2 linked regions of the Prochlorococcus marinus str. MIT 0917 genome follow. The protein of the gene in region 2 interacts with the protein of the main gene of each other region in a pairwise test. Links are inferred from orthologs where the notes say so. Each region holds a gene or a part of one and is shown on either strand. Other genes may lie near its edges. The genes, in order: purT and crtE.

Evidence for each region.
Region 1: the proteins of crtE (region 2) and purT interact in binary tests that used the Escherichia coli proteins (3 or more experiments, as listed by UniProt). The link is inferred for Prochlorococcus marinus str. MIT 0917 from one-to-one orthologs.

What each region holds. Positions count from the first base shown.
Region 1 is NZ_CP114784.1:459,073-471,291, forward strand. What follows is about bases 4,151-7,022. They hold purT (formate-dependent phosphoribosylglycinamide formyltransferase), read right to left. Parts: upstream 6,233-7,022; coding sequence 5,069-6,232; downstream 4,151-5,068. Other genes in these bases: O5637_RS02735 (DUF4278 domain-containing protein), read right to left, coding at 4,151-4,195; O5637_RS02740 (hypothetical protein), read right to left, coding at 4,819-5,010; O5637_RS02750 (hypothetical protein), read left to right, coding at 6,674-6,889. In the rest of the region: O5637_RS02700 (hypothetical protein), read right to left, coding at 1-173; O5637_RS02705 (hypothetical protein), read right to left, coding at 179-382; O5637_RS02710 (DUF3764 family protein), read left to right, coding at 1,185-1,454; O5637_RS02715 (hypothetical protein), read right to left, coding at 1,478-1,651; O5637_RS02720 (DUF1499 domain-containing protein), read right to left, coding at 1,732-2,064; O5637_RS02725 (nitroreductase family protein), read right to left, coding at 2,327-2,878; O5637_RS02730 (hypothetical protein), read right to left, coding at 3,030-3,299; more of O5637_RS02735, read right to left, coding at 4,025-4,150; O5637_RS02755 (DUF3804 family protein), read left to right, coding at 7,032-7,424; O5637_RS02760 (hypothetical protein), read left to right, coding at 7,542-7,718; O5637_RS02765 (chlorophyll a/b-binding protein), read right to left, coding at 7,856-8,041; O5637_RS02770 (high light inducible protein), read right to left, coding at 7,981-8,127; O5637_RS02775 (high light inducible protein), read right to left, coding at 8,127-8,246; O5637_RS02780 (high light inducible protein), read right to left, coding at 8,267-8,473; O5637_RS02785 (hypothetical protein), read right to left, coding at 8,607-8,807; O5637_RS02790 (type 1 glutamine amidotransferase), read right to left, coding at 8,842-9,573; and 5 more genes. UniProt on the Escherichia coli protein: Involved in the de novo purine biosynthesis. Catalyzes the transfer of formate to 5-phospho-ribosyl-glycinamide (GAR), producing 5-phospho-ribosyl-N-formylglycinamide (FGAR). Formate is provided by PurU via hydrolysis of 10-formyl-tetrahydrofolate.
Region 2 is NZ_CP114784.1:613,471-625,591, forward strand. The notes cover bases 6,355-9,128. They hold crtE (geranylgeranyl diphosphate synthase CrtE), read right to left. Parts: upstream 8,305-9,128; coding sequence 7,405-8,304; downstream 6,355-7,404. Other genes in these bases: O5637_RS03875 (ATP-dependent DNA helicase), read right to left, coding at 6,355-6,896; O5637_RS03880 (divergent PAP2 family protein), read right to left, coding at 6,893-7,408; folD (bifunctional methylenetetrahydrofolate dehydrogenase/methenyltetrahydrofolate cyclohydrolase FolD), read right to left, coding at 8,347-9,128. Also shown: O5637_RS03855 (FAD-binding oxidoreductase), read left to right, coding at 1-991; zwf (glucose-6-phosphate dehydrogenase), read left to right, coding at 1,160-2,683; O5637_RS03865 (glucose-6-phosphate dehydrogenase assembly protein OpcA), read left to right, coding at 2,722-4,029; O5637_RS03870 (cobyrinate a,c-diamide synthase), read left to right, coding at 4,044-5,399; more of O5637_RS03875, read right to left, coding at 5,436-6,354; more of folD, read right to left, coding at 9,129-9,258; O5637_RS03895 (HDIG domain-containing metalloprotein), read left to right, coding at 9,327-11,414; O5637_RS03900 (hypothetical protein), read right to left, coding at 11,449-11,826; O5637_RS03905 (hypothetical protein), read right to left, coding at 11,894-12,121.

The sequences.
Region 1 (12,219 bases), 160 kb from region 2 along the record:
TTAACAATAATCTCTTTACCACCAATATACGGATCATTGAACTCTGATTTTGAACGACTAGCCTCCAACTGTTCAGATGGTGTCAAAAGTTCAAGAATTTTAATCCATATCTCATCATCTGAAGCGAAAGGAGGAACAGAAAACTTACTCGGACTATTTCTTTTTTTATCCATATTATTTAATTTCCAGCATTAAGCTCTTTTACTTCATTAACTAATCGTTCTTGTCGTTCAGGCGTAATAAATCCAAGAGATGCACACTCATTAATGTCTTGAATTGGATCTGATAGTCCATCGTGTTTTTCTAGCCATCCCTCAGTGCACCCTTTACATGCTAATTCATTCAATTCATTAGCCAAAGACTCTGCTTTCAAGCTATCCATCAACAAAAATTTAAATACTTCTTTATTTATACTTTACTGTCGTTCAATAACTCAAGGAAAAATCAATAAGCCTTATTCAACAAAATTGCAAAGTTATAAAATTTGAACCCTATCAATAGATTAATGGAATCAAAGAAACTAAGAACTAGAAAAATTAGGTTAGGAGCTCATGCAGCTTCCTTTTTGAATTCACGGTAAATAGAAATGTCTATAGGTCTATTCACATCAGATTGAAAATCAACTATGTCTTGATAAATCTCATTAGGTAAAGGTTCCATTTCACATCTTGAATAACATTTGCTGTTGTCGATCTTTTTCGATGAAAACCTGTTGCTTAAGCGCTTAAAGATAAACAATGTCACAGTGCAACTTGTGTTAGTTATATCGTTTGAAGCTGTAGATGCAATATGCAAAACTACCAGGCTTCTCTATCAATTGAGTGAGTAGTTATTACTAATAATATTTTTTTGTAGAAGTTGCCACTTCATATCAATTTGAATAAAGAGCAATATTAAAAGAGAATATAAAAAAAAATAACCTTATCACCAAATGAGCTGACTCCGTACATAAGAAAAAATACAACAAAAGTTTGATGAAGCTCAAATATTTTTAATGAAAAATGCTTTTCATCAAGCCAAAAAAGGTCTTTTACAAGACATCGAAAATGCTAACGGTATAAATAAAAAAAACCAACTAACATCCTCCCAGACAACGGAAGCGAAAACAACAAAGTCTGTAGGGACAAAAGTAAAGTGGTAAACATATAAATCTATACATCCTCTAATATTCACTTACCCTTTCAATGGCAACTGAAATCACTGTTTTAGACTTCAAGATTAGTAATACTTTTTCAGAGTATTGCACTCATATGAATGCTCCAGAGCAGCAAACGATGTTTAAAGAAATGGGTGTTAAAACTTTTTATATCGGTGAATGCATAGGAGACTCTAAAAGAGAAACTGTTATGCCTGAAGGATCAGAGAATGTTTTATATAACATTTTCATTAGTCCTGAAACAAAGCCTATTGTTGAAGCCTCTGGTCATATTTATGAAGAAACAAAAATCACATGATGAGAAAACAATTGTCTTAATTGCTAATTTTCACGTTTTGAACATGCTAAAGAAATCGTATTAGGAATCATAGGTATTGAATGTTTTTTGCCGTCTGGGCTTACATATATATTCTCTTTCCCATATTCTGTATCAATGATTTTTTCAAAATGAGTCCCCTTTGGAAGATGTAAAAAATATTTTTGTGCTCTGTTCATCTTTTTTATACAGCTATTTAAAAATAACTAGAATATTTCCCAACGACAACAAATTGATTGTTTTATGAAAGTTTTGGTAGCTAACTATTGAATTTTTCTAAAGCAGTTAATAATCTTCCCACTCTAGTTCCATTAACTCCAAGATCGCCACCACCATATCTTGATGCCGATTTGATTTGAATCTTCTTATCTATTTTTAAAATCTCCAAGTCATCTGGAAATCTCCAAATCAAACTACGACAAACCCCTTTCCAATAATGTTCATTACTAACTAAAACCTTGGTTCTAGGGATTTTCTGGGCAATCGTGACAAGTTGATCAAAGGTCTTGTCAACATCTCCAAATTCTTTTTGAAAGAAAACACAATTAAGTGGATTTAAGCAGGGACTAAGACCTGATTTAAGATCTGGCATATATTCTATTAGTTCATATATTGATCATGCAAAAATTTTATGCCCCCCCTGGTCTTTTTTTTCATTAACTTATTACTCAGTTATGTCTAGTTCTCCCTACTAAAAATACTCATGGGAAAAAGATTCTTCAATTAGGTTAAACTCTAAAGTCTTTTTGAACATGAAACGATTAGATAAGACAGGGATGATACTAATTGTATTCAGTGTGGCCTCAACACTTCCTTATCAGTTTCATTATCTCTCTTCTATGAGTTAAATAAAATTAATCCCTCTCTCGATAGATAGTGCTAATTAAAGGTCTTTTGATTAGAGGCGGCTCAGTCCCATACCCAATCCATATAAAACCAATAATTTCCTCCTCGCTTGAGTTTATTTGTGCAATTTTATAGGTATTAGGGTCTTTAGTGATTTTTCCTGTTGACCACTTGCAACCAACATCATCACCAACAAGTGAAAGCGACAGGTTTTGAATCGCGCAAGCACAAGCAGCATAATCTTCGAGTTTTTGAACTTGATTATCAGTACATACTTGAGTGGCAACAAGCAAATGGGAAGGGTTTAGCATTTTGTCTCTTATCTTTTTCAAACTAGATTCATCTATTTTCATATCACCAAACTTCAGAGTTAGCTGTAGTTGATATAAAAGTTCCCTTTTTTTTATCCCAATGCTGGTAAAACGCCATGGGAAAGTCCTTCTATGGCAAGGTGCCTGATTAGCTGCAAATATTGATTTTTCAATTACTTCTCTAGGAACACGTTTTTTAGAAAAGATATGAAGAGTCCTTCGTTTTTTAATTGCTTCAGCTATTTCCATGATTTTTTCTTGACGTTATTAACTACACTATTAGCCATAGTGAAAATTTTACAAAAAGTTAGTTTAGAGACCTGTATAAATAAAAGGCGTTTAAATCATCTCCAGCTTGAATCTCACATCTAATAAACCATGGTTAGTTGAAAATCACTTATCAAGCAACTTTGTCAAGAATTACATTTGATGGTTTTGAAAATAACGAGACGAGTTGGCCCATGGGTGTCTTGAATACGCGTTCGACAATTTCTCCATCATTAATAATTACCTTCGTATTCAAGGATCCAGAAGGTAGATTTACAGATCTTTTTTTCAGAAGAATCTCTAGCTCTGGATAATGATCATTAGGTTTAAGAACCTCTTTTAACTCAGGATGCAGATCTAAGATTGCGTCATCAAAGGCCTTAAACTTTTTCGTTAAAACCATACTTTGAGAAAGCTGTTACTTACTGACTTGTAACCTACTGATCTGATGACGTAAAGAGTATTTAAACCAAGATCAGGATAAAATTAATAAGACTTTAAATAAAGCTTTAATGAGCAAAGAATAAATTCATATAGTAAGTTTTACTGGTAACTAAAAGAGCAAAGTAGTCATTAATAGCTAGTAGCATCAACCACTCGCTGTTCATGATGAGAAATAGACGTTACATTAGAACTTCTGTCACTTAAAACTGACTGTGTGAAAACAGTAATAGCTGCAATACTTGGTGTAATAGGTACTAAAATAAATAAGGCCAATAAACTACTGTTAGGTTTAAATAATCTTTGCATTAATTAATAAAAGGTTCGAATATTATTCTCAACAACTTTTAAGTGATTTGCGTGTGCGGTTTCCCTTGAATAAAGCTATTAGTTTGACCTGTAATACCATCTAAACACCTTTGGTCTTTTCCAGAGCATTGAATAAATAGCTTCAAGTGCCTTTTGAGTTTTAGGCAACTTGCAACTAGGCCATGACTGTTGAGTAATCATTGTGATTATTTCGGAGTCATTCTTATTTCTACATCGGATGCCACCCATAAAACCAGAGTAATAGAACTCAGGCAAAAATACATAGAACTAAACTATGAATCAGCTAGTTTTTTATTTGGAAAATAAGCATAAAAAAAAGGGGGATTTTATCACCCCCCCTTTTGTAAATCCATTAAATTACTTTTGGTAAGTATTACCTCTGTAAGTTAAGGATGCTTGCATCTGCTTTTTAGCTTCTGCTTGCCTAGATGTGTAGACGTTACTTCTGTAACTAAGTTCTACAACTTTTTTTGGAGTAGCTTCTTTGTGTTGAAGGTACTCTTGGCCTCTGTAAGTAAGAACAGTCATTGCTCTTTCTAGTAGTGCCCAAGACCCCGTTCCATGTCTCGAGTCTTACTGCAGCTTGTTATTTAGCTGAACGTGTATCAAATATAACAGAAATTATCTTTAAACGATGTTCTTCGTGATACATAAAACAGTTAATTATGCAATGTTAAACGAAATAGTTGCATTTCTTACTAAAAAGCACCCTTAAATCACTAAGTAAGTTAATTATTTATCCTCTTTTTTCTTTTTTAAACTAAATCAACATTCCTCCTATTCCCTCTTCTTACAAAAGTCATTAAAGCACTAAAAAAAGGATTCTAATATCGAAAATTATCAAATTAACTAACGGCTTAAACCCAGATGAAGCAATATTTTGAAAAATTGAATCAAATATTTTCATAGCATTTCAAGAAGGTAAACCATTAAGTAACCACACAAAAGCCTCGTTATTTAATACCCAGTTTCTAAAAACTACTATCACTATTAAATTAATCAAAAGAAACATGAACAAACGAAGTTTTGGATCATCTATCCCCATAAATCTGTTGTAATTTAGTTTTTGTTAGGCAAGGCCAGTTACAAAAATTTTAACAATTATGGGGCTAGAGGAAGTTGGTAAGCAGTTAAAAGAATATGTATGATTTTCAATCCGCTTTAAAAGGCCTACCACCTTTACTTAAATAATCCATATAGTCATCAGACTCTTTGAGGTAATAATTCCTGCTTTGACCAATATATCTAGCTTCAATTAAGAGATCCGTAACATCAGGCCAAAAAGATTCAGGGACCAACTCAAGAGGATTAATAGCATTTGGATTCCAATTTAACTCAGTCAAAAATAGAAACCAAATCGACTTGCACTTGTTGAAATCAGATAAACAATCTGAATTAAAATTATTCATTTATAAATTGGACTGATTGAGCTGCTTTATCAGCTTTGATTCTTGCCTCTTCGAGGGTTTCAGCTTTTGCGACAGCTACTCCCATTCGACGATGTTCAGTAGAGCTCGGCTTGCCAAAAATAAATACAGCTGTATTCGATTGACATAAGGCATCTTCAAGTCCCGTAAAAGCTATGTTTGAAGTTTTCAGGGAAGCCAAAATCACTCTGCTCGCAGAAGCTTCATGACAAATTATCTCTGGAATTGGGATACCTAAAACAGCTCTAAGGTGTAATTCAAACTCATTTAAATTTTGACTAATCAAAGTTACTAAGCCTGTGTCATGTGGTCTTGGTGACAGCTCTGAAAAAATCACATCCTCACCCTTTATAAAAAATTCAACGCCAAACAAACCAACTCCACCAAGATTATCAGTGACACATTTGGCTATCTTTTGAGCCTTATCTAAAACACTTTCACTTAATGTAGCTGGTTGCCAACTACATTGATAATCTCCATTCTTTTGCTCGTGTCCTATCGGTGCACAAAATAATGTTTTACCATTAAATTGCCTAATAGTTAATAAAGTGATTTCTAAATCAAAGTCAATAAATTCCTCTAATATAATTTTATTTGATTTACCTCTTGATTTTTCAATAGCCAAATTCCAAGCCTGGACTAAATCATTTTTATTATTAACTAAACTTTGTCCTTTACCTGAAGAACTCATAACTGGCTTAATCAATAAAGGATAACCAATCTCCTCTGCACGCAAATTAAGCTCGGATTGATTCATCGCATAACTAAATTTTGCCGTTCTGATATTTAATTCGTTAGCAGCTAAGTCTCTGATTTTATCTCTATTCATAGTTATTGCAGTGGCTCTAGCATTTGGTATTACTGTGATTTTTTGTTCGATTTCCTTTAATACATCTACTGCAAGAGCCTCAATTTCAGGAATAATTATATCAGGATTACATTTATATATAACTTCTTTTAATTCACTACCATTATTCATATTTAATACTTCAAATTGATCGGCTATCTGCATGGCTGGCGCATCATTATATCTGTCACATGCAATAACATAACAACCTAATCTTTGTGCTGCTATTGCCACCTCTTTTCCTAGTTCTCCACTACCTAAAAGCATTATTTTCTTTGGGAAAACGTTCATAATCACATCTATAGGCCAATAAATATATAAATATAATATCCCTCAAACAGAATTAATTATTAGAAAAGGAAGTAGAAATTAACAGAGACACTGAAAGGGGAAAATTATTCTTAGTACAACAGAGCGCTTGTTGTTGATGGATAAAATCAATTGATCATTCGCGATTGTTTTTCAACTCAATAAGATGGAAGAATGATATTGCCACAACAACAAGTAATTTTTGTATACCTACTTTTGAGTACTGCAATGCTATTGATTTTGGACATTAGGTACAACACTTTTGAAAACAATGAAAACAAGCTTATAAAAGCAATTACTAATCCAAAAACTATATCTAATTTTTCACATTAGTCCTATAAAGAGCTGATTGGCTATACAAGCTCTTTACGAGTGGAGAAAAGTTAGTTAAAAGGAAGGAATAACTTCGACTTATTTATTGGAATGGTTGCTAAGAAGAAAATTAAAGACTTCAAGGACTTGGATCAGTTCCCAGATTTAAAAGAAGCTCTTGTACCAGCTATTAAGACATTGCCCTCAGGTTCAATGAATACTAAAGTAATCATTACTGAAGGCGAAATTGTAGAGAGAGTTTATAAAACACCAAAAGGTGAAGTTATATCTCTTTTCCAAAATGATTTGTCGAAAGAAGCTGCCTAAAATCTCTACTTAAAATCAATTATTTTAGTATTTCTCTATGAAAGGATAGTTTCATATTGTCAGCACACCAAGAAAAGATGGCAAAGAAAACATCCAAATATTGAGCAAATCTGTAATCCTAGTTTATTGTTTTAATTGATCAATGTCTTCTAAAGAAGAAATCCTATCCATCCTAGAAGCCTTTGCCTCAACAGAGAGAATGGGATCATTCTTTTTAGACAATGCAACCCCTGACTTTTTATTTATAAGACCAAGTGGGAATCCCATTGACGCAAAAGGTTTTCAAGAGATGTGGTCCTCAGGAGATCTTGTATTAGAAAGCGCGGAAGTCACAAAGGTGCACAAATTTGAATTCTTAGGTTCAAATGCTGCAATGTGCGTTTTCACCCTAGGCTCAAAATTTACTTATAAAGGGACTCAAAATGATGACCTCCCTACAGTAACTTCGATTTTTAAAAAGATTGATGATAAATGGAAAGTAGCGTGGATGCAAAGATCTTCAGGCCAGTCAGATATGACTTTGTGGAACGACTAATTTATATTTCCTTCTTAATGGTTAAGTGTTCGTAAATTCTATATATATCCTTACGTCTGAAGTACTCATCATTCAACAAGATAGATAATTTAAAAGAGAAAAAGTTAATAGTCGTAAATGCAAGAAAAGCCAAATGTTGAAGAGTTGATTGCAGATTCAATGACATTGCTCCTAATTAGAGCCCAAAAGCTACCTAAAAGGGAAAGACTAGCAATTGCTCAAGAGTTTAGAGAATGGCTTAATGGTAGTTGCAAAGTAGAAGATATATTGATCCTAGACACAAGAATCAAATAGAAATAACTACATCAAGTTGATAAACATCAATATTACCGAATTAATTTGCATTTCGTTAATCAAACAAAAAATCCATTAAAAAAGCCCCTTCCGTAATCACAGACAAGAGGCTTTTAATTTAGAGTTGGAAGTTCGGACTATACAATTCCTGGGATAATCCAGCCTGTTATTCCGTAATTAATCACTGCAGCAAAGAAACCCATCATCGCGAGACGGCCATTCATTTGCTCTGCTGTTTTCCAGTAGTTTGTTTCTTTGTTCATTACACAACACCTGGAATGATTTGACCGGTTGTTAGATATGCACCGATTAGTGCCCAACATCCAACAAATGCTGCGTAGCCATTTAGTCTTTCAGCAATAACTTTGCCTTCTTCAACTCTTGGAGTTTCAGTGATTTGGTTTTTCATTAAACGACACCTGGGATAAGTTGACCAGTTGTCAGGTAGATACCTGTTAGTAGAACGAATGCCATCATGGCTGGTCTGCCGATGCTTCTTTCTAGGATTGTTTTGTTAGATGGTTGCATTGTTATGAGTAGTTATTGGTTTAGAAAATTCCAGGAATGATTTGACCTGTTGCGAAGTATGAAACCAAAAGGCTGAACATTCCGATCATTGCCCAACGGCCATTTGTCTTTTCTGCTTCCTCTGGATAGCTGGTGTAGTCCTCTACAAGCTGAGGCTGTGTTTCACGGCCAAAGATGTTTTGCTTGCCGTACTCAGTGATTACTTGAGATGGAGATGAACTTGTCATTGCTGGAATTGCGTTGATGTGAACAAATGTAAAGTATGAATTTTCTAAGTGGAAGATACGGTCGGGTACGGCTTACTCACTTCATGAAGAACTTAAAGTGGATTTTCAACAAAACAATTCCAATGAAGATTACTTAATGGATTAAATATAGAATTGCTAAATCCTGGTTAGATTCTGCTACTTTTCTTCTTAAAAAAGTTAATGCCTCATCATTCATACTTGACTCCGAAATCATTTTTTCTGCTTCATTGATACCATGCTCAAGATTTTTAATTTTTAATTGGAGAACTTCCCTATCTTTTCTGCACTGCGCCAGTGTGAAGTCATCAATCATTTTAGTAAATATTTTAAGCAGCTAAAAATTTTACTTAGCTTAATAGGTCAAATAAAATGTTTAAAAACTCTAATCTAGAATCTAATGTTTTATGACCAAATTCCTTTTGTTGTTGTTTTAAAATGGATTGACCCTCTGCCCCTAATGCTGAAGAAATAAATTTCTGATCTTCTGAAATCCACGTATTAACCATCTCATCGTCAATCTCAACGTGAAATTGCATCCCATAAGCTAATGGACCAATACTAAATAATTGCTCCTTACATCTACAACTACTAGCGATAAGCTCTGCAGAATGAGGCAATAAAATTCTATCTCCATGCCAATGCAAAACAGGGAAAGGATGTCTTAAAAGTCTTGTCAGCTTGAAGTTATCCTCTAGTGATTGAGGAAAGATATAGTCCCACCCTATTTCAGCTAATGGTTGATGAGATACCTCCTCCTGAATCATTTCAACATCACCACCAGCTGCATACGCTAAAAGTTGAGCACCCAAGCATACTCCTATTAATCCAACGCCTTGATTTAAAGCTTCTTTTATTAGACCAATTTCCTCAACAAGCCATGGATAAGTTGAAGCACCAATGTCTCTTATACCCATAGGTCCACCCAACACCAAAAGTAAATCTCCATTCCTAAGTTCTGGAAGAGAGTCTCCTAGATCCAAACGAAAAATACAAACACTAAATCCTCTTTCCTTAGCAAGATTGACAAACAGTCCGGGTCGCTCTCGTTCTAAATGCTGGAGAACAAGTAAACGACTCATAAATAAATTAAAAATCTACATTTTCATTTGGAGTAAAAACCGAGCAATACAACTTGATGAATAGCTCTGCCTCACTTTCATCATTACCCTCATATTTGAGCTTGAGGTCTTTTATTGCAACTAAAGCAGTTTTCTCTTTCAACCTATATCTTGCACAAGTATCTAGAACTTTAAACATTCGGGTAGTAACTGCTTCCGAAGGAATGCTTAGACCTAAAAAGACAGTCAATAATAGTAGATATTTCATATGGATAATTCAATCATCTTTTTTAGATAAAGCTCTAGAGTGTTGGAACCATTTATTGCTTTTATACAAAAGGAGAAACATTGTAGACAAAAGAAAAAAAGTAAGCGCTTCTAAATAAATAAAAAAATGATCATTAAAATGCATATTTTTCTTAATTTACGTTTGATTAAAGTTGCTTGAGTTCTTCATCTGTTAATGAGCAAAAACCATCTGAGCATCTCTCAGATTTATTTAAATTTGCAACGGACTCCGATCCACCGATAATTAAATTATGATTTGACATTTTATAAAATTTCTCGTGAACAGAATCACTAAACTTTTTTCCTTCTCATACTCTAATTCGCACGGATCAATGTTGTCGTCAAACAACTCATAGTATTGAATATAATTTGGCTTTCCATAATATGTCATATACCTAGACTAATACGACATAGGAATAAATACCACTCATTCAAGTCAAAGCTAGTTTTGTTGTTTTTCAACAAGTTTCTTAAGATATTTCTGCTTGAGTAGCTTTTTTCTTTCTTTCAAGAATTTTTTTAATTGTTGCAACTTCACATTAATCAGTGAAAGTATTTAGTACAGATTCAATGTACATCAAAGTTATTTTGATGGAGTGCATTTTGGAGAACTGTCATTTCCATCAAGCTTTTGAATTTTGGATATGTCCAAATCAGATATCTCCAGCCCATAAAGTTCAGCGATATTTGTCATAGCCAAACTCTCTGCACCCGTCCATGCTTCAGCTAATACCGACCAAGTTTTTTGACTAAATTCAACTCCCATATTTTCGTTGTTAGCTCTTTTTTGATCTATCTCAACCACTTTCCTTAGTCCATGCGTCGATAGATGACTTTTAATCCTTAAGAAAACAACCTCCAACATTGAATAATAGAACTTTTCCATCGCTTTGTTATATGCCCATTCAGCTTCTTTTTGTGCCTTTTTGGCAGATTCAGTTGTAATCTCCATGCTCATTTATTATTTCAGGAAGCAGTTTCTTTTCTTATTATAGTTTTCCGAAATAAGTTTTAAGGATTGAATTTGAAAATAAGCTCGTAATTAAATCATTTAGAAAAGTGCTATCCTCAAAATCAAATAAATATTTACAAACTGCCTTTTCCATTAAAACTATGGTTTTGTCGATTACATTAAATTGAAAAATGTCTTTAGAGCTTACAGATTTAATCAAAGATTTTATAGCAACTAAACTCCTCTCAAAAGTTGAACTAGATTTCTTAGAGAGTGAACTTTGGGAGACTCTAGAGCATATCGATGAAATAACTTCCTTAACCTGTGCTCCAGTCAATATTTCTAAAGAATTGAAATTAAAAGATGGTTCATCATGGCAATTATGTTGTGCAGCAGTACTTGATGATGCCAGACCACAAAAAAACTCTCGAACAGAACAACTAAAAAAATTAATTGAAAAATTTTCTCTCCAATAGTTATCCTTCTCTAAGATTAAAATTTTAGAGATTTGAAATGTTTCACCAGAAATTTAAAATCACTTATTTGATAAAACTATCTTTCTAAAGTTATAAAAAAACATTCCTGTTTTCTCATAAAGATGTTTTGGTTCTTTTTTAAGTTCTAAATTATATGGATTGATAAAAATAGCCAACAATATTCTAAAGGCAGTATAAAAATTTTTTCTAGACTTTATATCTTGATATTTTTCATATCTCAATTTATAAATTACATGCTTATCTAACAAAGCCTCTAGTGAGTTAAGGACTATATTTTTCTCCCTTGTACTGATTGTAGACAACAAAACCATCAATCCTTTTATTGATGAATCATCTCCACTGATAACGTTTCTAAGAACGCTTTGATAGAGATTCTCCCATTTGTAGGGTTCATTCCTAAAAAGGTTAGAAGCAGGTTCCTTAGAGTTAAGCTTTAAAAGTCTCTTGTTTTCATCACTCTCGACTTGATCAGAATTCCAATATTCATACAAAGGCGATGATTGAGAGATATTCATGTCTGTTTAGTGAGAACGAGAATTAAAGAAAATTAGAAATTACATTTACTTGGGTATGCATTTTCACATCAGTGTTATGCATGTAGAACTTATACTTCACAAGTGTATAAGTCTGTTTCATTATGTGCTATCGATTAAAAACCAGATGAAAGTAATGTTCCTAGATCGATATTTGATCCACATCATGTAAATAATATTACTAAAGAAAGAAAAATAACAAACCCAGAAGTATTTAAGCCATATTAATTGTATAAACATCAAATTATATTTCAAACACAATTTCTGAGTCGAAGATCAAGAATGATCAAAATGTAGTAGGTATAATTAACAAAAAGAACTCAAAAGCTACGTGCAAAATAATTTTGCAGCATTATTCACGCCTATTGAATAATCATCAATATTTAGATCTAAAGCC
Region 2 (12,121 bases):
AGTTAAAGCTACACCTCCCGCCAAAGCCAAGCCTGCCGCTCCCGCCACCGTTAAAGCTGCTGCCACCTCTCCTGCCAAAGCAGCCGCTGCAAAGAAACCTCATGCAGATGTACCTGTTAATACATACAAACCAAAAGCACCTTTTACAGGCACAGTGACTGAAAATTATTCAGCATTGCAAGAAGGTGCAATTGGTAAAGTACAACACATAACTTTTGATCTTTCTGGTGGAGATCCGGACTTCAAATATGTTGAAGGTCAAAGTTGCGGAATTCTTGCCGCAGGTGAAGATGCAAAAGGGAAACCTCATAGGCCAAGACTTTATTCAATTGCTAGCACGAGATATGGTGATAACTTTGCAGGAAATACGCTTTCATTATGTGTTCGCCAGCTTCAGTATGAAAAAGATGGTGAAACAATTAATGGTGTTTGCTCCACCTATTTGTGCAACCTATCTCCTGGAGATAAAGTAAAAATTAGTGGCCCAGTAGGTAAAGAAATGCTTCTTCCTGAGGAAGAAGATTCAAACATAATAATGCTTGCGACAGGTACTGGCATAGCACCAATGAGGGCATACTTGAGAAGGATGTTTGAACCTACGGAAATTGAAAAACACAATTGGAATTTCAAGGGAAAAGCTTGGTTGTTCATGGGTGCACCAAAGACAGCCAACTTGCTCTACGACGCTGATTTTGAACACTACAAATCAAAATTCCCCGACAATCTTAGATATACAAAAGCAATCAGCAGAGAACAACAGAATGCAAAAGGAGGCAGAATGTATATTCAAGACAGAGTGCTTGAACATGCTGAAGAAATATTCAACATGATTGAGAATCCCAAAACTCATATCTACTTATGTGGATTAAAAGGGATGGAGCCAGGTATAGATGAGGCAATGACAACTGCAGCTTCTGCAAAAGGTTTAGACTGGTCTGAACTTAGACCTAAACTGAGAAAAGCTGGAAGATGGCATGCTGAGACTTATTAGATAAATAAAAAGTCTGGAAAGCGATAATTATTAATTACTTTATAAATATTTTTTCTATATTTAATCAATCAATATCAATTTTGTTTTTTACATCCTCCCACAAATAGAGAGGAATGATTAGAAGCAACTTGGATAATATTTGTCATCTAATGGGGGAGGAATTTATCAATGAGCATGCCAGTAACAAACCCATTGAGAATAGGTCTTCGACAAGAGCGAGTAGTTCCTCCTCAATGTCTTGTTATTTTTGGAGCCTCAGGGGATCTAACACACAGGAAACTTATTCCTGCTTTATTTGAGCTCTTTAAACAAAGAAGATTACCAAGTGAGTTTGCCGTTTTAGGCTGCGCAAGAAGAGCGTGGACTGATGAGATATTTAAAGAGAAGATGGAAGAAGCTCTTTCTTCGCAAATAAAAGAAAGTCAAAAAGAATGGGAACTATTTTCTCAAAATCTTTTTTACGAGCCTGTAGATCTGCAACAACCAGATCACCTAGTAAAGCTTGGGGAAAGACTTGAAATAATTGATAAGTTAAGAGCAACTCATGGTCATCGAACTTTTTACCTTTCAGTATCTCCCAAATTCTATGGGAGTGGATGTAGAGCTCTAGCTGCCGCAGGATTATTGAAAGATCCCAAACGTAGCAGAGTTGTAATTGAAAAACCTTTTGGAAGAGACTTCAATAGCGCTCAGTCACTCAATTCTCTTGTTCAGGGTTGTGCGCAAGAAAGCCAAGTGTTTCGAATAGATCATTATTTAGGCAAAGAAACCGTTCAAAATATTCTTGTTCTCAGATTTGCAAATACGATTTTTGAACCAATTTGGAATAGAAATTATATATCTAGTGTTCAAATCACGAGTTCCGAAACAGTTGGAGTGGAAGATCGCGCAGGATATTACGAATCTGCAGGAGCTCTAAGAGATATGGTTCAAAACCATCTAACTCAAATGCTTGCTCTAACGGCAATGGAGCCACCTGGACATTTTGATCCAGAAGCTATAAGAAATGAAAAAGCCAAAGTTCTTCAAGCAGTCAAGCTTGCCAATGAAGAAAGACCTTGGGAATGTTGCGTTAGGGGACAGTACTCAAAGGGAGGTAATGATGAAGATCCACTCCTTGGATATAGAGAAGAACCAGGCGTTAATCCAAACAGCACAACCGAAACATATGTAGCTATGAAACTTTTCATAGACAATTGGAGATGGCAAGGAGTCCCTTTTTACGTTAGGACAGGGAAACGACTAGCCAAAAGACTTAGTGAGGTTGTTCTTACATTTAGAGAAGCTCCTGTTCACCTTTTTGATGCCGCAGGTGGATGCCCAACATCAAACCAATTAATTCTCAGAATTCAACCCAACGAAGGAGCTGAATTTAGTTTTGAGGTTAAATCACCAGGATCTGGGATGAGAAGTAGACCTGTAAATATGGAGTTTTCTTATGATGAATCCTTTGGAGAGCCCTCAGATGAAGGTTATGTAAGACTACTTGCTGATGCAATGCTTGGAGACCCAACATTATTTACTCGAAGCGATGAAGTAGAGGCTGCTTGGCGTTTATATACTCCTCTACTTGAGAAGATTGAGGATTCTCCCTGGGAATTACCTGTTTATCCATACGAATCAAGGACATGGGGGCCTACTGAATCAGACTTACTTATTGGAAAAGATCAGCTTCTATGGCGAAGGCCTTGAAAAAATTTAATCTAAATCTTTTATTCGAACCAAACTAAATGTCCCCTCAATTAACCCTACAAACGCCTCTTCAGCTCCCTCCAGCTGAAATCCCTACTTATCTTAATCAACTCTGGTCTCATGACGAACGAGGAGATAAAGGAGCTAATACTTTTTGCTTAATTGTTTGGCAACCAGCTTGGATTGAACAAAAACTAGTAAAAACTGGAAAAATATCTGGCCCAGTAGTAGGGAGTCAAAGGAATGATCTTATTGAAGCGGCAAGAGAAATTATTTTAAAAGGAGATCTTCCTAACAGTACATCACCACTAGATTTCAGAGTTCAAGCTTCAATTCAATCTGAAGAGTTGATTAAAAATGTAGAAGACCTTAGAGGGCAACACATTGACACCTCAATTAGTAATTTGCAACCTAGAAGATTAATAACCATTGCACCAACAATTGAAAAAGAAAATAATTTAGAAACTTTAGTAGCCGCATATTGTCCTCTTCCTGAAGAAGGGGGAGGCAAAACAGCTTGTGGCGATGTAATTGTTTTAAGAGGTAATAAAACCGCCATCAATGATGGACTTGAGATTGTTGAGACTCTTGTCCCTAATGAACTTCCCTCTTGGTTGTGGTGGAATGGAAGAATTGATGAGGCCCCTGAATTTCTTAATGCTCTAGCGCTGCCAAATCGGAGATTAATTATTGATACGGCACTAGGTGAACCAATGATCTGCTTAAATTTATTGCTTCAAAGAATTCAATCTGGACAAGCTGTTAATGATCTGAATTGGCTACGACTTAGAGGTTGGAGAGAAACCTTAGCAATGGTATTTGATCCACTTCAAAGAAGAAATGCTCTTGATAATTTACAAAAGATTGATATTGATATTGAGGGTTCTCAAACTGTTCAAGGTCTTCTACTCGCTTCATGGATTGCCGATCGACTCAACTGGAAAATTGCAAATTGCATCTTTTCAAAAAAAGATCAGCTTAAAGTTAATTTTCTTCGTCCTGACAAAACTCTTGTTGAAGTCAGTATCACTTCTCTACCACTGGGTAAGCCAAGTATAAATCCTGGTCAAATAGTTGGTTTAAGATTAATTGCAAAAGCCAAAAACAAACAAAGAAACGATCTTTGTGTCATTCTCGCATCAGAATCAGGGGAATGCATGAGATTAGAAGCTGGGGGCATGGCAAGAATGGAGCTTATTGAACAAGTCGTTCCTGTTCAAAAAAACTCTTTAGAAAATGATGTTGCTCGTTTACTTTCCAGCAGTAGAGGCAATACAAGTCCTTTACTCGCAAGTGCGACACCAATAGCAAAAGAAATGCTTGATTTAGTTAATCAAGCCAAATAAAACATATTCATTAGATGGCATGCGTAATCTCTGCTGTATCTAGTAACAGTGGAAAAACTCTTTTAAGTCTTCTTTTAATTTCTTGGTTAAAAAGTATAAATAAAACAGTTCAAACTTTTAAGGTAGGACCTGATTATTTAGACCCTCAACAACTCACTGCAGTTTCAAATAAAGCTTGCCGCAATCTTGATTTGATTCTGTCTGGCGAAAGTTGGGTTAAAGAAAATTTTAATCACTTCGGAGGATTAACTGATTTTTCGTTTGTTGAAGGGGTAATGGGATTATTCGATGGAATTGGCAGTAGTTCAAAAGGGAGTACTGCTGAATTAGCTAAGTTATTAAGGCTGCCAATAGTCCTTATTGTTGATGCTAGAGGGAAGGCGGCATCACTAGCAGCCTTAATAAAAGGATTTAGAGAACACGATAAAGAATTAAAAATTGCAGGAGTTGTTCTCAATAATGTTCAAACTCCTAGACATAAAAAAATATTATTGGAGGTTCTTGATCAAATCAATATAAAGGCATTGGGTTCTCTTCCTTACTGCAAAGAGTTATATCTTCCTTCAAGAGATTTAGGTTTAGCTCCAGCTCATGAAATTTTAGACTTAGAAATTAAAGTTAAAAATTGGGCTTCAATAGCCAAAGATTATCTAGATATAGAAAGTTTTAGAAAGCTTTTATTACCTCCAGAACCTAACAACAAAACAATTAACTCTTTCTCAAAGAAAAAATCAGAATTTATTCACCCAATTGCTATTGCTGATGATGATGCTTTCCATTTTAGGTATCAAGAAACAAAAGAATTACTAGAAAAAAACGGTATGCCTACAATTACTTGGAAACCTCTTGAAAACGAACAGATCCCCAAAGAAGCTAGAGGATTAATAATACCTGGTGGTTTTCCTGAGCAACATGCAAACCAATTGAGTAATTCAAAAATAAGCCTCAAGTCAATAAAAATGTTTTCAAAAAAGTTTCCTATATATGCTGAATGTGGAGGAATGATGCTTTTGGGTGAAAGTATATTTGATCTTGAAGGTAAAGAACATTCAATGGCTGGTGTATTACCCTTTAAGGCTAAGAAAGGTAATCTAAAAATTGGTTATAGAGAAGTAACAAGTAAAAATAAAAGTCCTATTAGCAATCCCGGTAATAAACTAATAGGACATGAATTTCATCGCTGGGAAATAATTAATGAAAGATATAATTCAGAAATAAATCCACTATGGGATATTAGAGGATGGAATATAGACACTAAAAATGAAGGTTTTTGTAATCATTTAATTCATGCAAGTTGGATACATCTACATTGGGCAAGTTCACCTCTTATTCTAGAAAACTGGAAAAGAAGTGTCATGAATTATTCCTAAGGCAAATCTGATTTTTTAAAATAAAACTTTTCCAAATTAGTCGATTAATAATTTCTCTAAAAGAGATTGATTCGTCTTGCTTGTATTATCACCAACAATCCATACTCCTTTGCTCGCTCTGCTTACAGCAACGTATACAAGCCGTCTTCTAAATTCAAGGTCTTTAGGCCAAAAGACATCAGATGTTATGAACACTTCTCCAAAAGTACTTCCTTGACTTCTGTGGATTGTAAGGACAGAAGCAGGTCCTAAATATGCAAATGAATCTCTGATAAAAAAGAAAAGTTTCCAAATCTTAGCACTATTTTTTTTTCCTCTATCTCTTGCCAAATTGCTTAATTTATTTAAAGAAAGATCTAAATCAATACGAGATTTAGACCCTATTTGAGGCATTAACCTCAAAGAAAATTCTTTTTTATCACATCTCACTTTAGCTATCTGAGTTTCAATAACAGGTAAAGGATTTTCAAAATCTTGATGGATTCCTAAAGAGGCCAATTCAAAACTATTTGGAATCACATCTTCTACCATCATCTCTCTATTGGAACTAATCAAAATATCTGGTTCTTCTCCAAGCTCATCCTCATTTAAGGAAGCATTGACCATTACTGCTTTACGGCTTATTAAAACCTCTCCAGGTAAAACCTGGTATTGATCTGCCATCTCACCATGTATAGCTCTTCTTGCATGAGGAACTAAATTATCAACGATTCGATTCGTATAGCACAAAATTCTTGCTCCATCGTGATCATCATCTAAAGAAGATAACCTCAATGCCGATTTGGCTTTTTCAAGCCAACTTGTTCTTTCTAATATTCCAACTTTACCTTTCTTAGAATTTATAACTGGCAATATTGGAGGCTGTTTACAAGGGATTTGACCGTCTCTAATTATTGTTGCCAATTTCAGAACAGGTCCTTGATGACGAACAACTTCCCTAAGTTCAGTTTTCACAGCTCTTTTCATTAAAAAAACTGAGCTAGAGCTTTCTCCCACTGGTGGTAGTTGCGCAGGATCACCAACAAAAACCAAGCGAGTCGAGTTGTATCTTGCGCATTCAAGAGTTATCTCCAATAATTTAGAATCAATCATTGATACTTCATCAATTAAAACAAGTCCTAAATTCTCCAAAGAGCTTTCGGTTTGATCTGTTTTTTCGCATATTTCTACTTCCGCTTTTCTTTTTAATTTCAGTCGAAGCAAACGATGAATTGTAGAGGGATACAGTGTGGGTTGAATAGATTCATTTCTTAATCCCTGCCTTAATACACCTACAGCTTTATGAGTTGGAGCAACTACGGTCCAACTCAAATCTAACTCATCGACCTTTTTTAATAATTTCATCGATAAATATGTTTTTCCGCTACCTGCAAAGCCTTCAACTAAGAAGGGTTTAAAGGAATATGGGGCCTTTAGCCATTCACAGAATAATTCAAGAGATTTTTTTTGATCCTTAGTTAAAACGACACAATCTTCTTTTGACTTTAGTTCTTTCACAAAGAAACTAATCCAATCATTTGCAAAATATGCAAAGGGGAACCAATAAAGAAAATACCTGGTAAAGACACAATTGGGCCAAGTAGACTTCCTACCAACACCTCGGCTTTTGTGTGACCCAAAGATTCTTTTAAAGTGGTTTCTAAAGATAATTCATTGGAATTATCTTTAGAAATTTGATTGACTTTTGCTGCTGTTAAGCCTGCCGATCTTCTTATGCCAGAAGCGTCATACATCACAATAAAAGCAATTGTTGAAGCCAAAGCAAATAAGGGATCATTAAAACCAAGCTGAAGTCCAACTCCTGCAGCGGTTCCTGTTACCAAAGCCGAATGACTTGAAGGCATACCTCCTGTTTCTATAAGTACTGACGGTCTCCACCTTTGCCTAAAAATTAATTCAAATAATAATTTAGAAAATTGAGCAAGTCCACATGCTGCTAGCCCCCAGGCCAATACAGCATTATCAAGAAAATCAATAAATGGTAATGCGAAATCTGGATTAAGATTCATCTATCTCTACTTGTAATGTAATCAGCCAAGGCAAGAAGAGGTTTTGACTTTACCGGCCAAGGATCTAGAGCATTTTTTGCTTTAGCGACTAAAAGATCTGCTCTCCTTCTTGATTCATCAAGACCAAGTAATTTTGGATAAGTAGTCTTATCAGCAATTAAATCCTTTCCTGCTGTTTTGCCCAATACTTCACTACTTGCTGTTACATCAAGAATGTCATCAATTATTTGAAATGCCAATCCAATACCTCTGGCATAAACACTTAATGCTTCCAGAAGATTTTCATCAGCTCCTCCAATCAATGCTCCGCAAGTCACACATGCCTTAAGCAGGGCTCCTGTTTTATGGAGGTGAATGTACTCCAAGGTTTCTAAATCAACTTCTTTCCCTTCACAATCGAGATCAACCACTTGTCCTCCAACTAGTCCAGGAGCTCCTGCAACTAAAGAAAGCTCACCAACTATTTTCAATAGTCTCTCTGACGGTATACCCTCTGTTCGAATTGACACCATCTCAAAAGCTCGAGTCAAAAGAGCGTCTCCAGCAAGAATGGCCACAGCATCTCCGTAGACTTTGTGATTGGTTGGACGCCCTCGACGAAGATCGTCATTATCCATTGAAGGTAGATCGTCATGGATAAGAGACATTGTATGAATCATTTCAAGAGCAACTGCTGTAGGCAATGCTTTTTCAACTTCGCCTCCTGCAAGTTCGCAGGCAGCTAGACATAGTATTGGTCTTAATCTCTTCCCTCCAGCCAAAAGGGAATAGCGCATAGATTCTCTTAATTTTTCTGGCTTTTCAGGGCCCAGAGACGCATCAAGCGCATCTTCAACGCGAGTTCTAGCTTTCTCTAGATACTCAGCGAAGTCAAAAGAAGCGATTGCTTCCTGCATGCAAAAAATCGATTCTTACCAATTCTCTCAGGACATTGTGATTCATGGAAGTAAATGACTAATAGTTAAAGGTAATCCACAATGTTTCTGCCACCTATCAACCGTATTTGCTAGAAGCATTGTTACTGTCATAGGCCCTACACCACCAGGTACAGGAGAATAAGCAGCTACTTTATCTTCAATTTCAAATATCTTTACATCTCCACAAAGTTTAGTCTTTTTGAGCTCTTGAATATTTTCTTGATCAGGCGGAAGTCTGTGAATTCCTACATCAATAACTACGCAATTCTCGCTGACATGATTTTCCCCAATCAAATATGGCTTGCCAGCAGCTACTACGAGTAAATCAGCATCCTTAGTCAAAGAAGGTAAATCTTTAGTTCTAGAATGAGCAACCGTGACAGTAGCATTTGCAGCTTCAAGCATTAAAGCCATTGGCTTGCCAACAAGAATGCTACGTCCAATAACTACTGCTCTTTTACCTTCAATTTTGATTTGATTTCGCTCAAGCAGAGACATAACACCAGCAGGAGTACATGATCGTGGGCCTTTCTCTCCCTTCATCAATCTTCCAAGGTTCAAAGGATGTAGACCATCAGCATCCTTATCAGGATCAATACTCCTCAGCAAGGAAGCCTCATCAAGGTGCGCAGGTAATGGAAGTTGCAATAAAATTCCATCAACATTCTCTTCTTCATTCAAACTTTTAATGATTTCTTTAAGTTCCTTCAATGAAATATCTTCTTTTAAATGCCTTGCAAAACTTCTGACACCTATTCGATCGCATGCTTTTTCCTTGTAATTGACATAAACTCCACTCGCAGGATCATTACCAACCCTAAGTACAGCAAGACCAGGAGGACGTTTCACAACTTCCAAACCAGATTCGATAGCCTGTTGAAGGATGAGTTCAATCTCCAGAGCAAGTTTTTTCCCATCTAAAATTTTTGGCATAAGTAAAATGAATGCAATTTCAATTAATCAACGCATAAAACCTAGCGTCAGGGTAGGTGAGAAAGTCTTTGGCTAAATTACCCAGTCCAAAAAAAATTTGGAGAATATGGTTAGGGAGTCAATCTCCCAGGCGGCCAATACTCCGCTGGTCAACCACTGACAAATTAGGTCTACTAATGGTATGCCTATTAGTAGCAATATTTTCAAGCTATAAGTTACTTGCTGTTCCCGATCTCAAACCAGGTGATATTTCTCAAGTAAATGTAATAGCACCTAGAGATGCAAAAGTAATAGACACTAAGGATTTAAAAGAAAAGAAACAAGGCTTAAAAGAAAGTTTTGTTCAAGTAGTAGACAAGAATCAATCAAACAATTTAGAAAATACTGTTTTTAAGAAAATAAATCTACTTAGCAACTTAAAGGATAATAATTTTGAGGAGGATTTAAAAGAAATTAATTTAACAAATTCAGAGAAAATTTGGCTAGTTAATATTTCTGATAATGAATGGGAGGAATGGAAAGAAGAGATAAAAAATGTTTCAAGAAAAATGCTTTCTCAAGGAATTATTAATACACTTGCACTTGATCAACTTAATGAAGCTTCTTCAATTCAATTAATAGATCTAGGTGAAAAAGATTCTCCAAATAGATCGTTAGGTGCAAAAATATTATCAAACAGTTTTTATCAAAAAAGTAATTTAAAAGTTGATAAATTCAAAACTAATCTATTACTTGAAAATTTGATTAATAAAGATTCTATAAAGACAATAAATGTTAAAGAAGGCAGTATAATAACAAAAAAAGGAGAGCCAATAAGTTCACAAGAGTTTGATATTCTAGAACATTTTAATAAAGTAAGCCGAAGTCCTAGGCCTTTAAAATGGTTAATGACTTTCTCCGAAGCCATGGGTAGTTGCGGATTACTTCTTATGATTATGAGAAGAGAAAAGCCCAGGCTTAAGGCTAGACATGGATTACTTTCCTTAACTTTATTATTTGTAGTTCAATTGACAAAAGATTGGCTTGGTCCGCTAGCAAGTCCTATGCAATTAATATTACCTCCCACACTACTTCTATCGCAAGGAATAGGTACAACAACATCATTAGCTTGGATGGCCACTGCTAGTCTAATGTGGCCATCATCTATTAATGAATTAAGTGAAGCTAGGCTAATAATTGCTTGTGTCGCTGGATCTTTTGTTGCATTTTTAGGTAGAAGGATGAGAAGCCGTGCACAAGTTCTTCAAATAGCTGTATTTATACCTTTTGGTGCATTATTAGGACAATGGTTTATTTTTAATCAACTAATTAAAGAGAAAAATATAGAATTAAATAATCTAACATTTAATCCTAATTCTATTTTCAATGAGACACTTATAATAAGTGCAATACTAATGGTAACTATATTAATTATTCCAATATTAGAAAATACATTTGGATTACTTACCAGAGCAAGATTAATGGAACTTGCTGATCAAGAACGTCCTTTACTTCGCCGTTTATCTAGAGAAGCACCAGGGACATTTGAGCATACTTTAACAATTTCAAGCCTCGCAGAGGAAGGAGCAAGAGTTATTGGAGCTGATGTTGACCTAATAAGAACCGGAGCTCTCTATCATGATATAGGGAAATTACATGCTCCCAATTGGTTTATTGAAAATCAGAAAGATGGAGTAAACCCACATGAAGAAATAAAAAACCCATATAAAAGTGCCGATATTCTTCAAGCACATGTAGATGAAGGACTGAAGCTTGCGAGGAGATATCGACTTCCATCTCCTATCGCTGATTTCATCCCAGAACATCAAGGAACATTAAAAATGGGATATTTTCTCCATAAAGCTCGAGAAAGTGATCCCTCTGCTTCTGAAAAACGTTTCAGATATAAAGGACCTATACCCCATTCAAAAGAGACTGGGATACTTATGCTTGCAGATGGTTGTGAAGCAGCTTTAAGGGCTCTTGACGCATCTTCCTCAGATAACGAAGCATGCAAAACTGTTAGAAAAATAATTCAATCTCGTCAGATAGACGGTCAATTAAAAGAAAGTAGTTTAACTAGAGCGGAAATAGAAATAATACTTAGGGCTTTTGTTTCTGTATGGAGGAGGATGCGACATAGAAGATTAAAATATCCAACCTATAATTCAAGGTAAAAGTTAAATGAAATTTGGGAAGATTCAAAATTATTTAAAGCCTTATTCGTCTATGACCTCTTCTACACCAATACAGTAAAGCTAATAAATTAAGCAAAGCTATCAGCAATGATAAACCACTTATCCCAAAAAGATCATTTACTTTAATTAATCTGATTATTCCATAAGGCAAAGTTCCAGAAAGAGACATAGATAAAGCAACTATTGATAAAATAACACCCCATACTCTCTGAGCAAATAGCCCTGCTGAAGCAACAATTCCAGTTACTGCCGCTGGCCATGCAAGACTTATTGCGAGAGTAATATTTGCAGTTTGAAGGGGCGGTCCTGATCCAACAACATAAGCAATAAAAGGAATCGCAAGTGTATTTGAGATCAAACCAAACCATGTAAGGGTCCAATAGCCGCGCATCCCTGAACCCATTTTTAAAAAATTATTCTCTTAAATAGAATCATATAAATGATATTAATAAATTATTTTATGCAAGAGAAGGTTGCAAACAATTAGATGGATAACAAACAGTTCTCCAAGTTCCATTCCCTGCAAGCACTTGTACACCAATACCTCTATTTTTAATAGCGCAACTCAACCCTTGACCATCGCACCATGTTTTTGCTGCTTTCAGAGCTGCATCAATATTTTCATATGGAGCATCTAGAACATGGTGGGGAGATCCATCAAGTCCTGTAAGTCGATAGAGATTTTT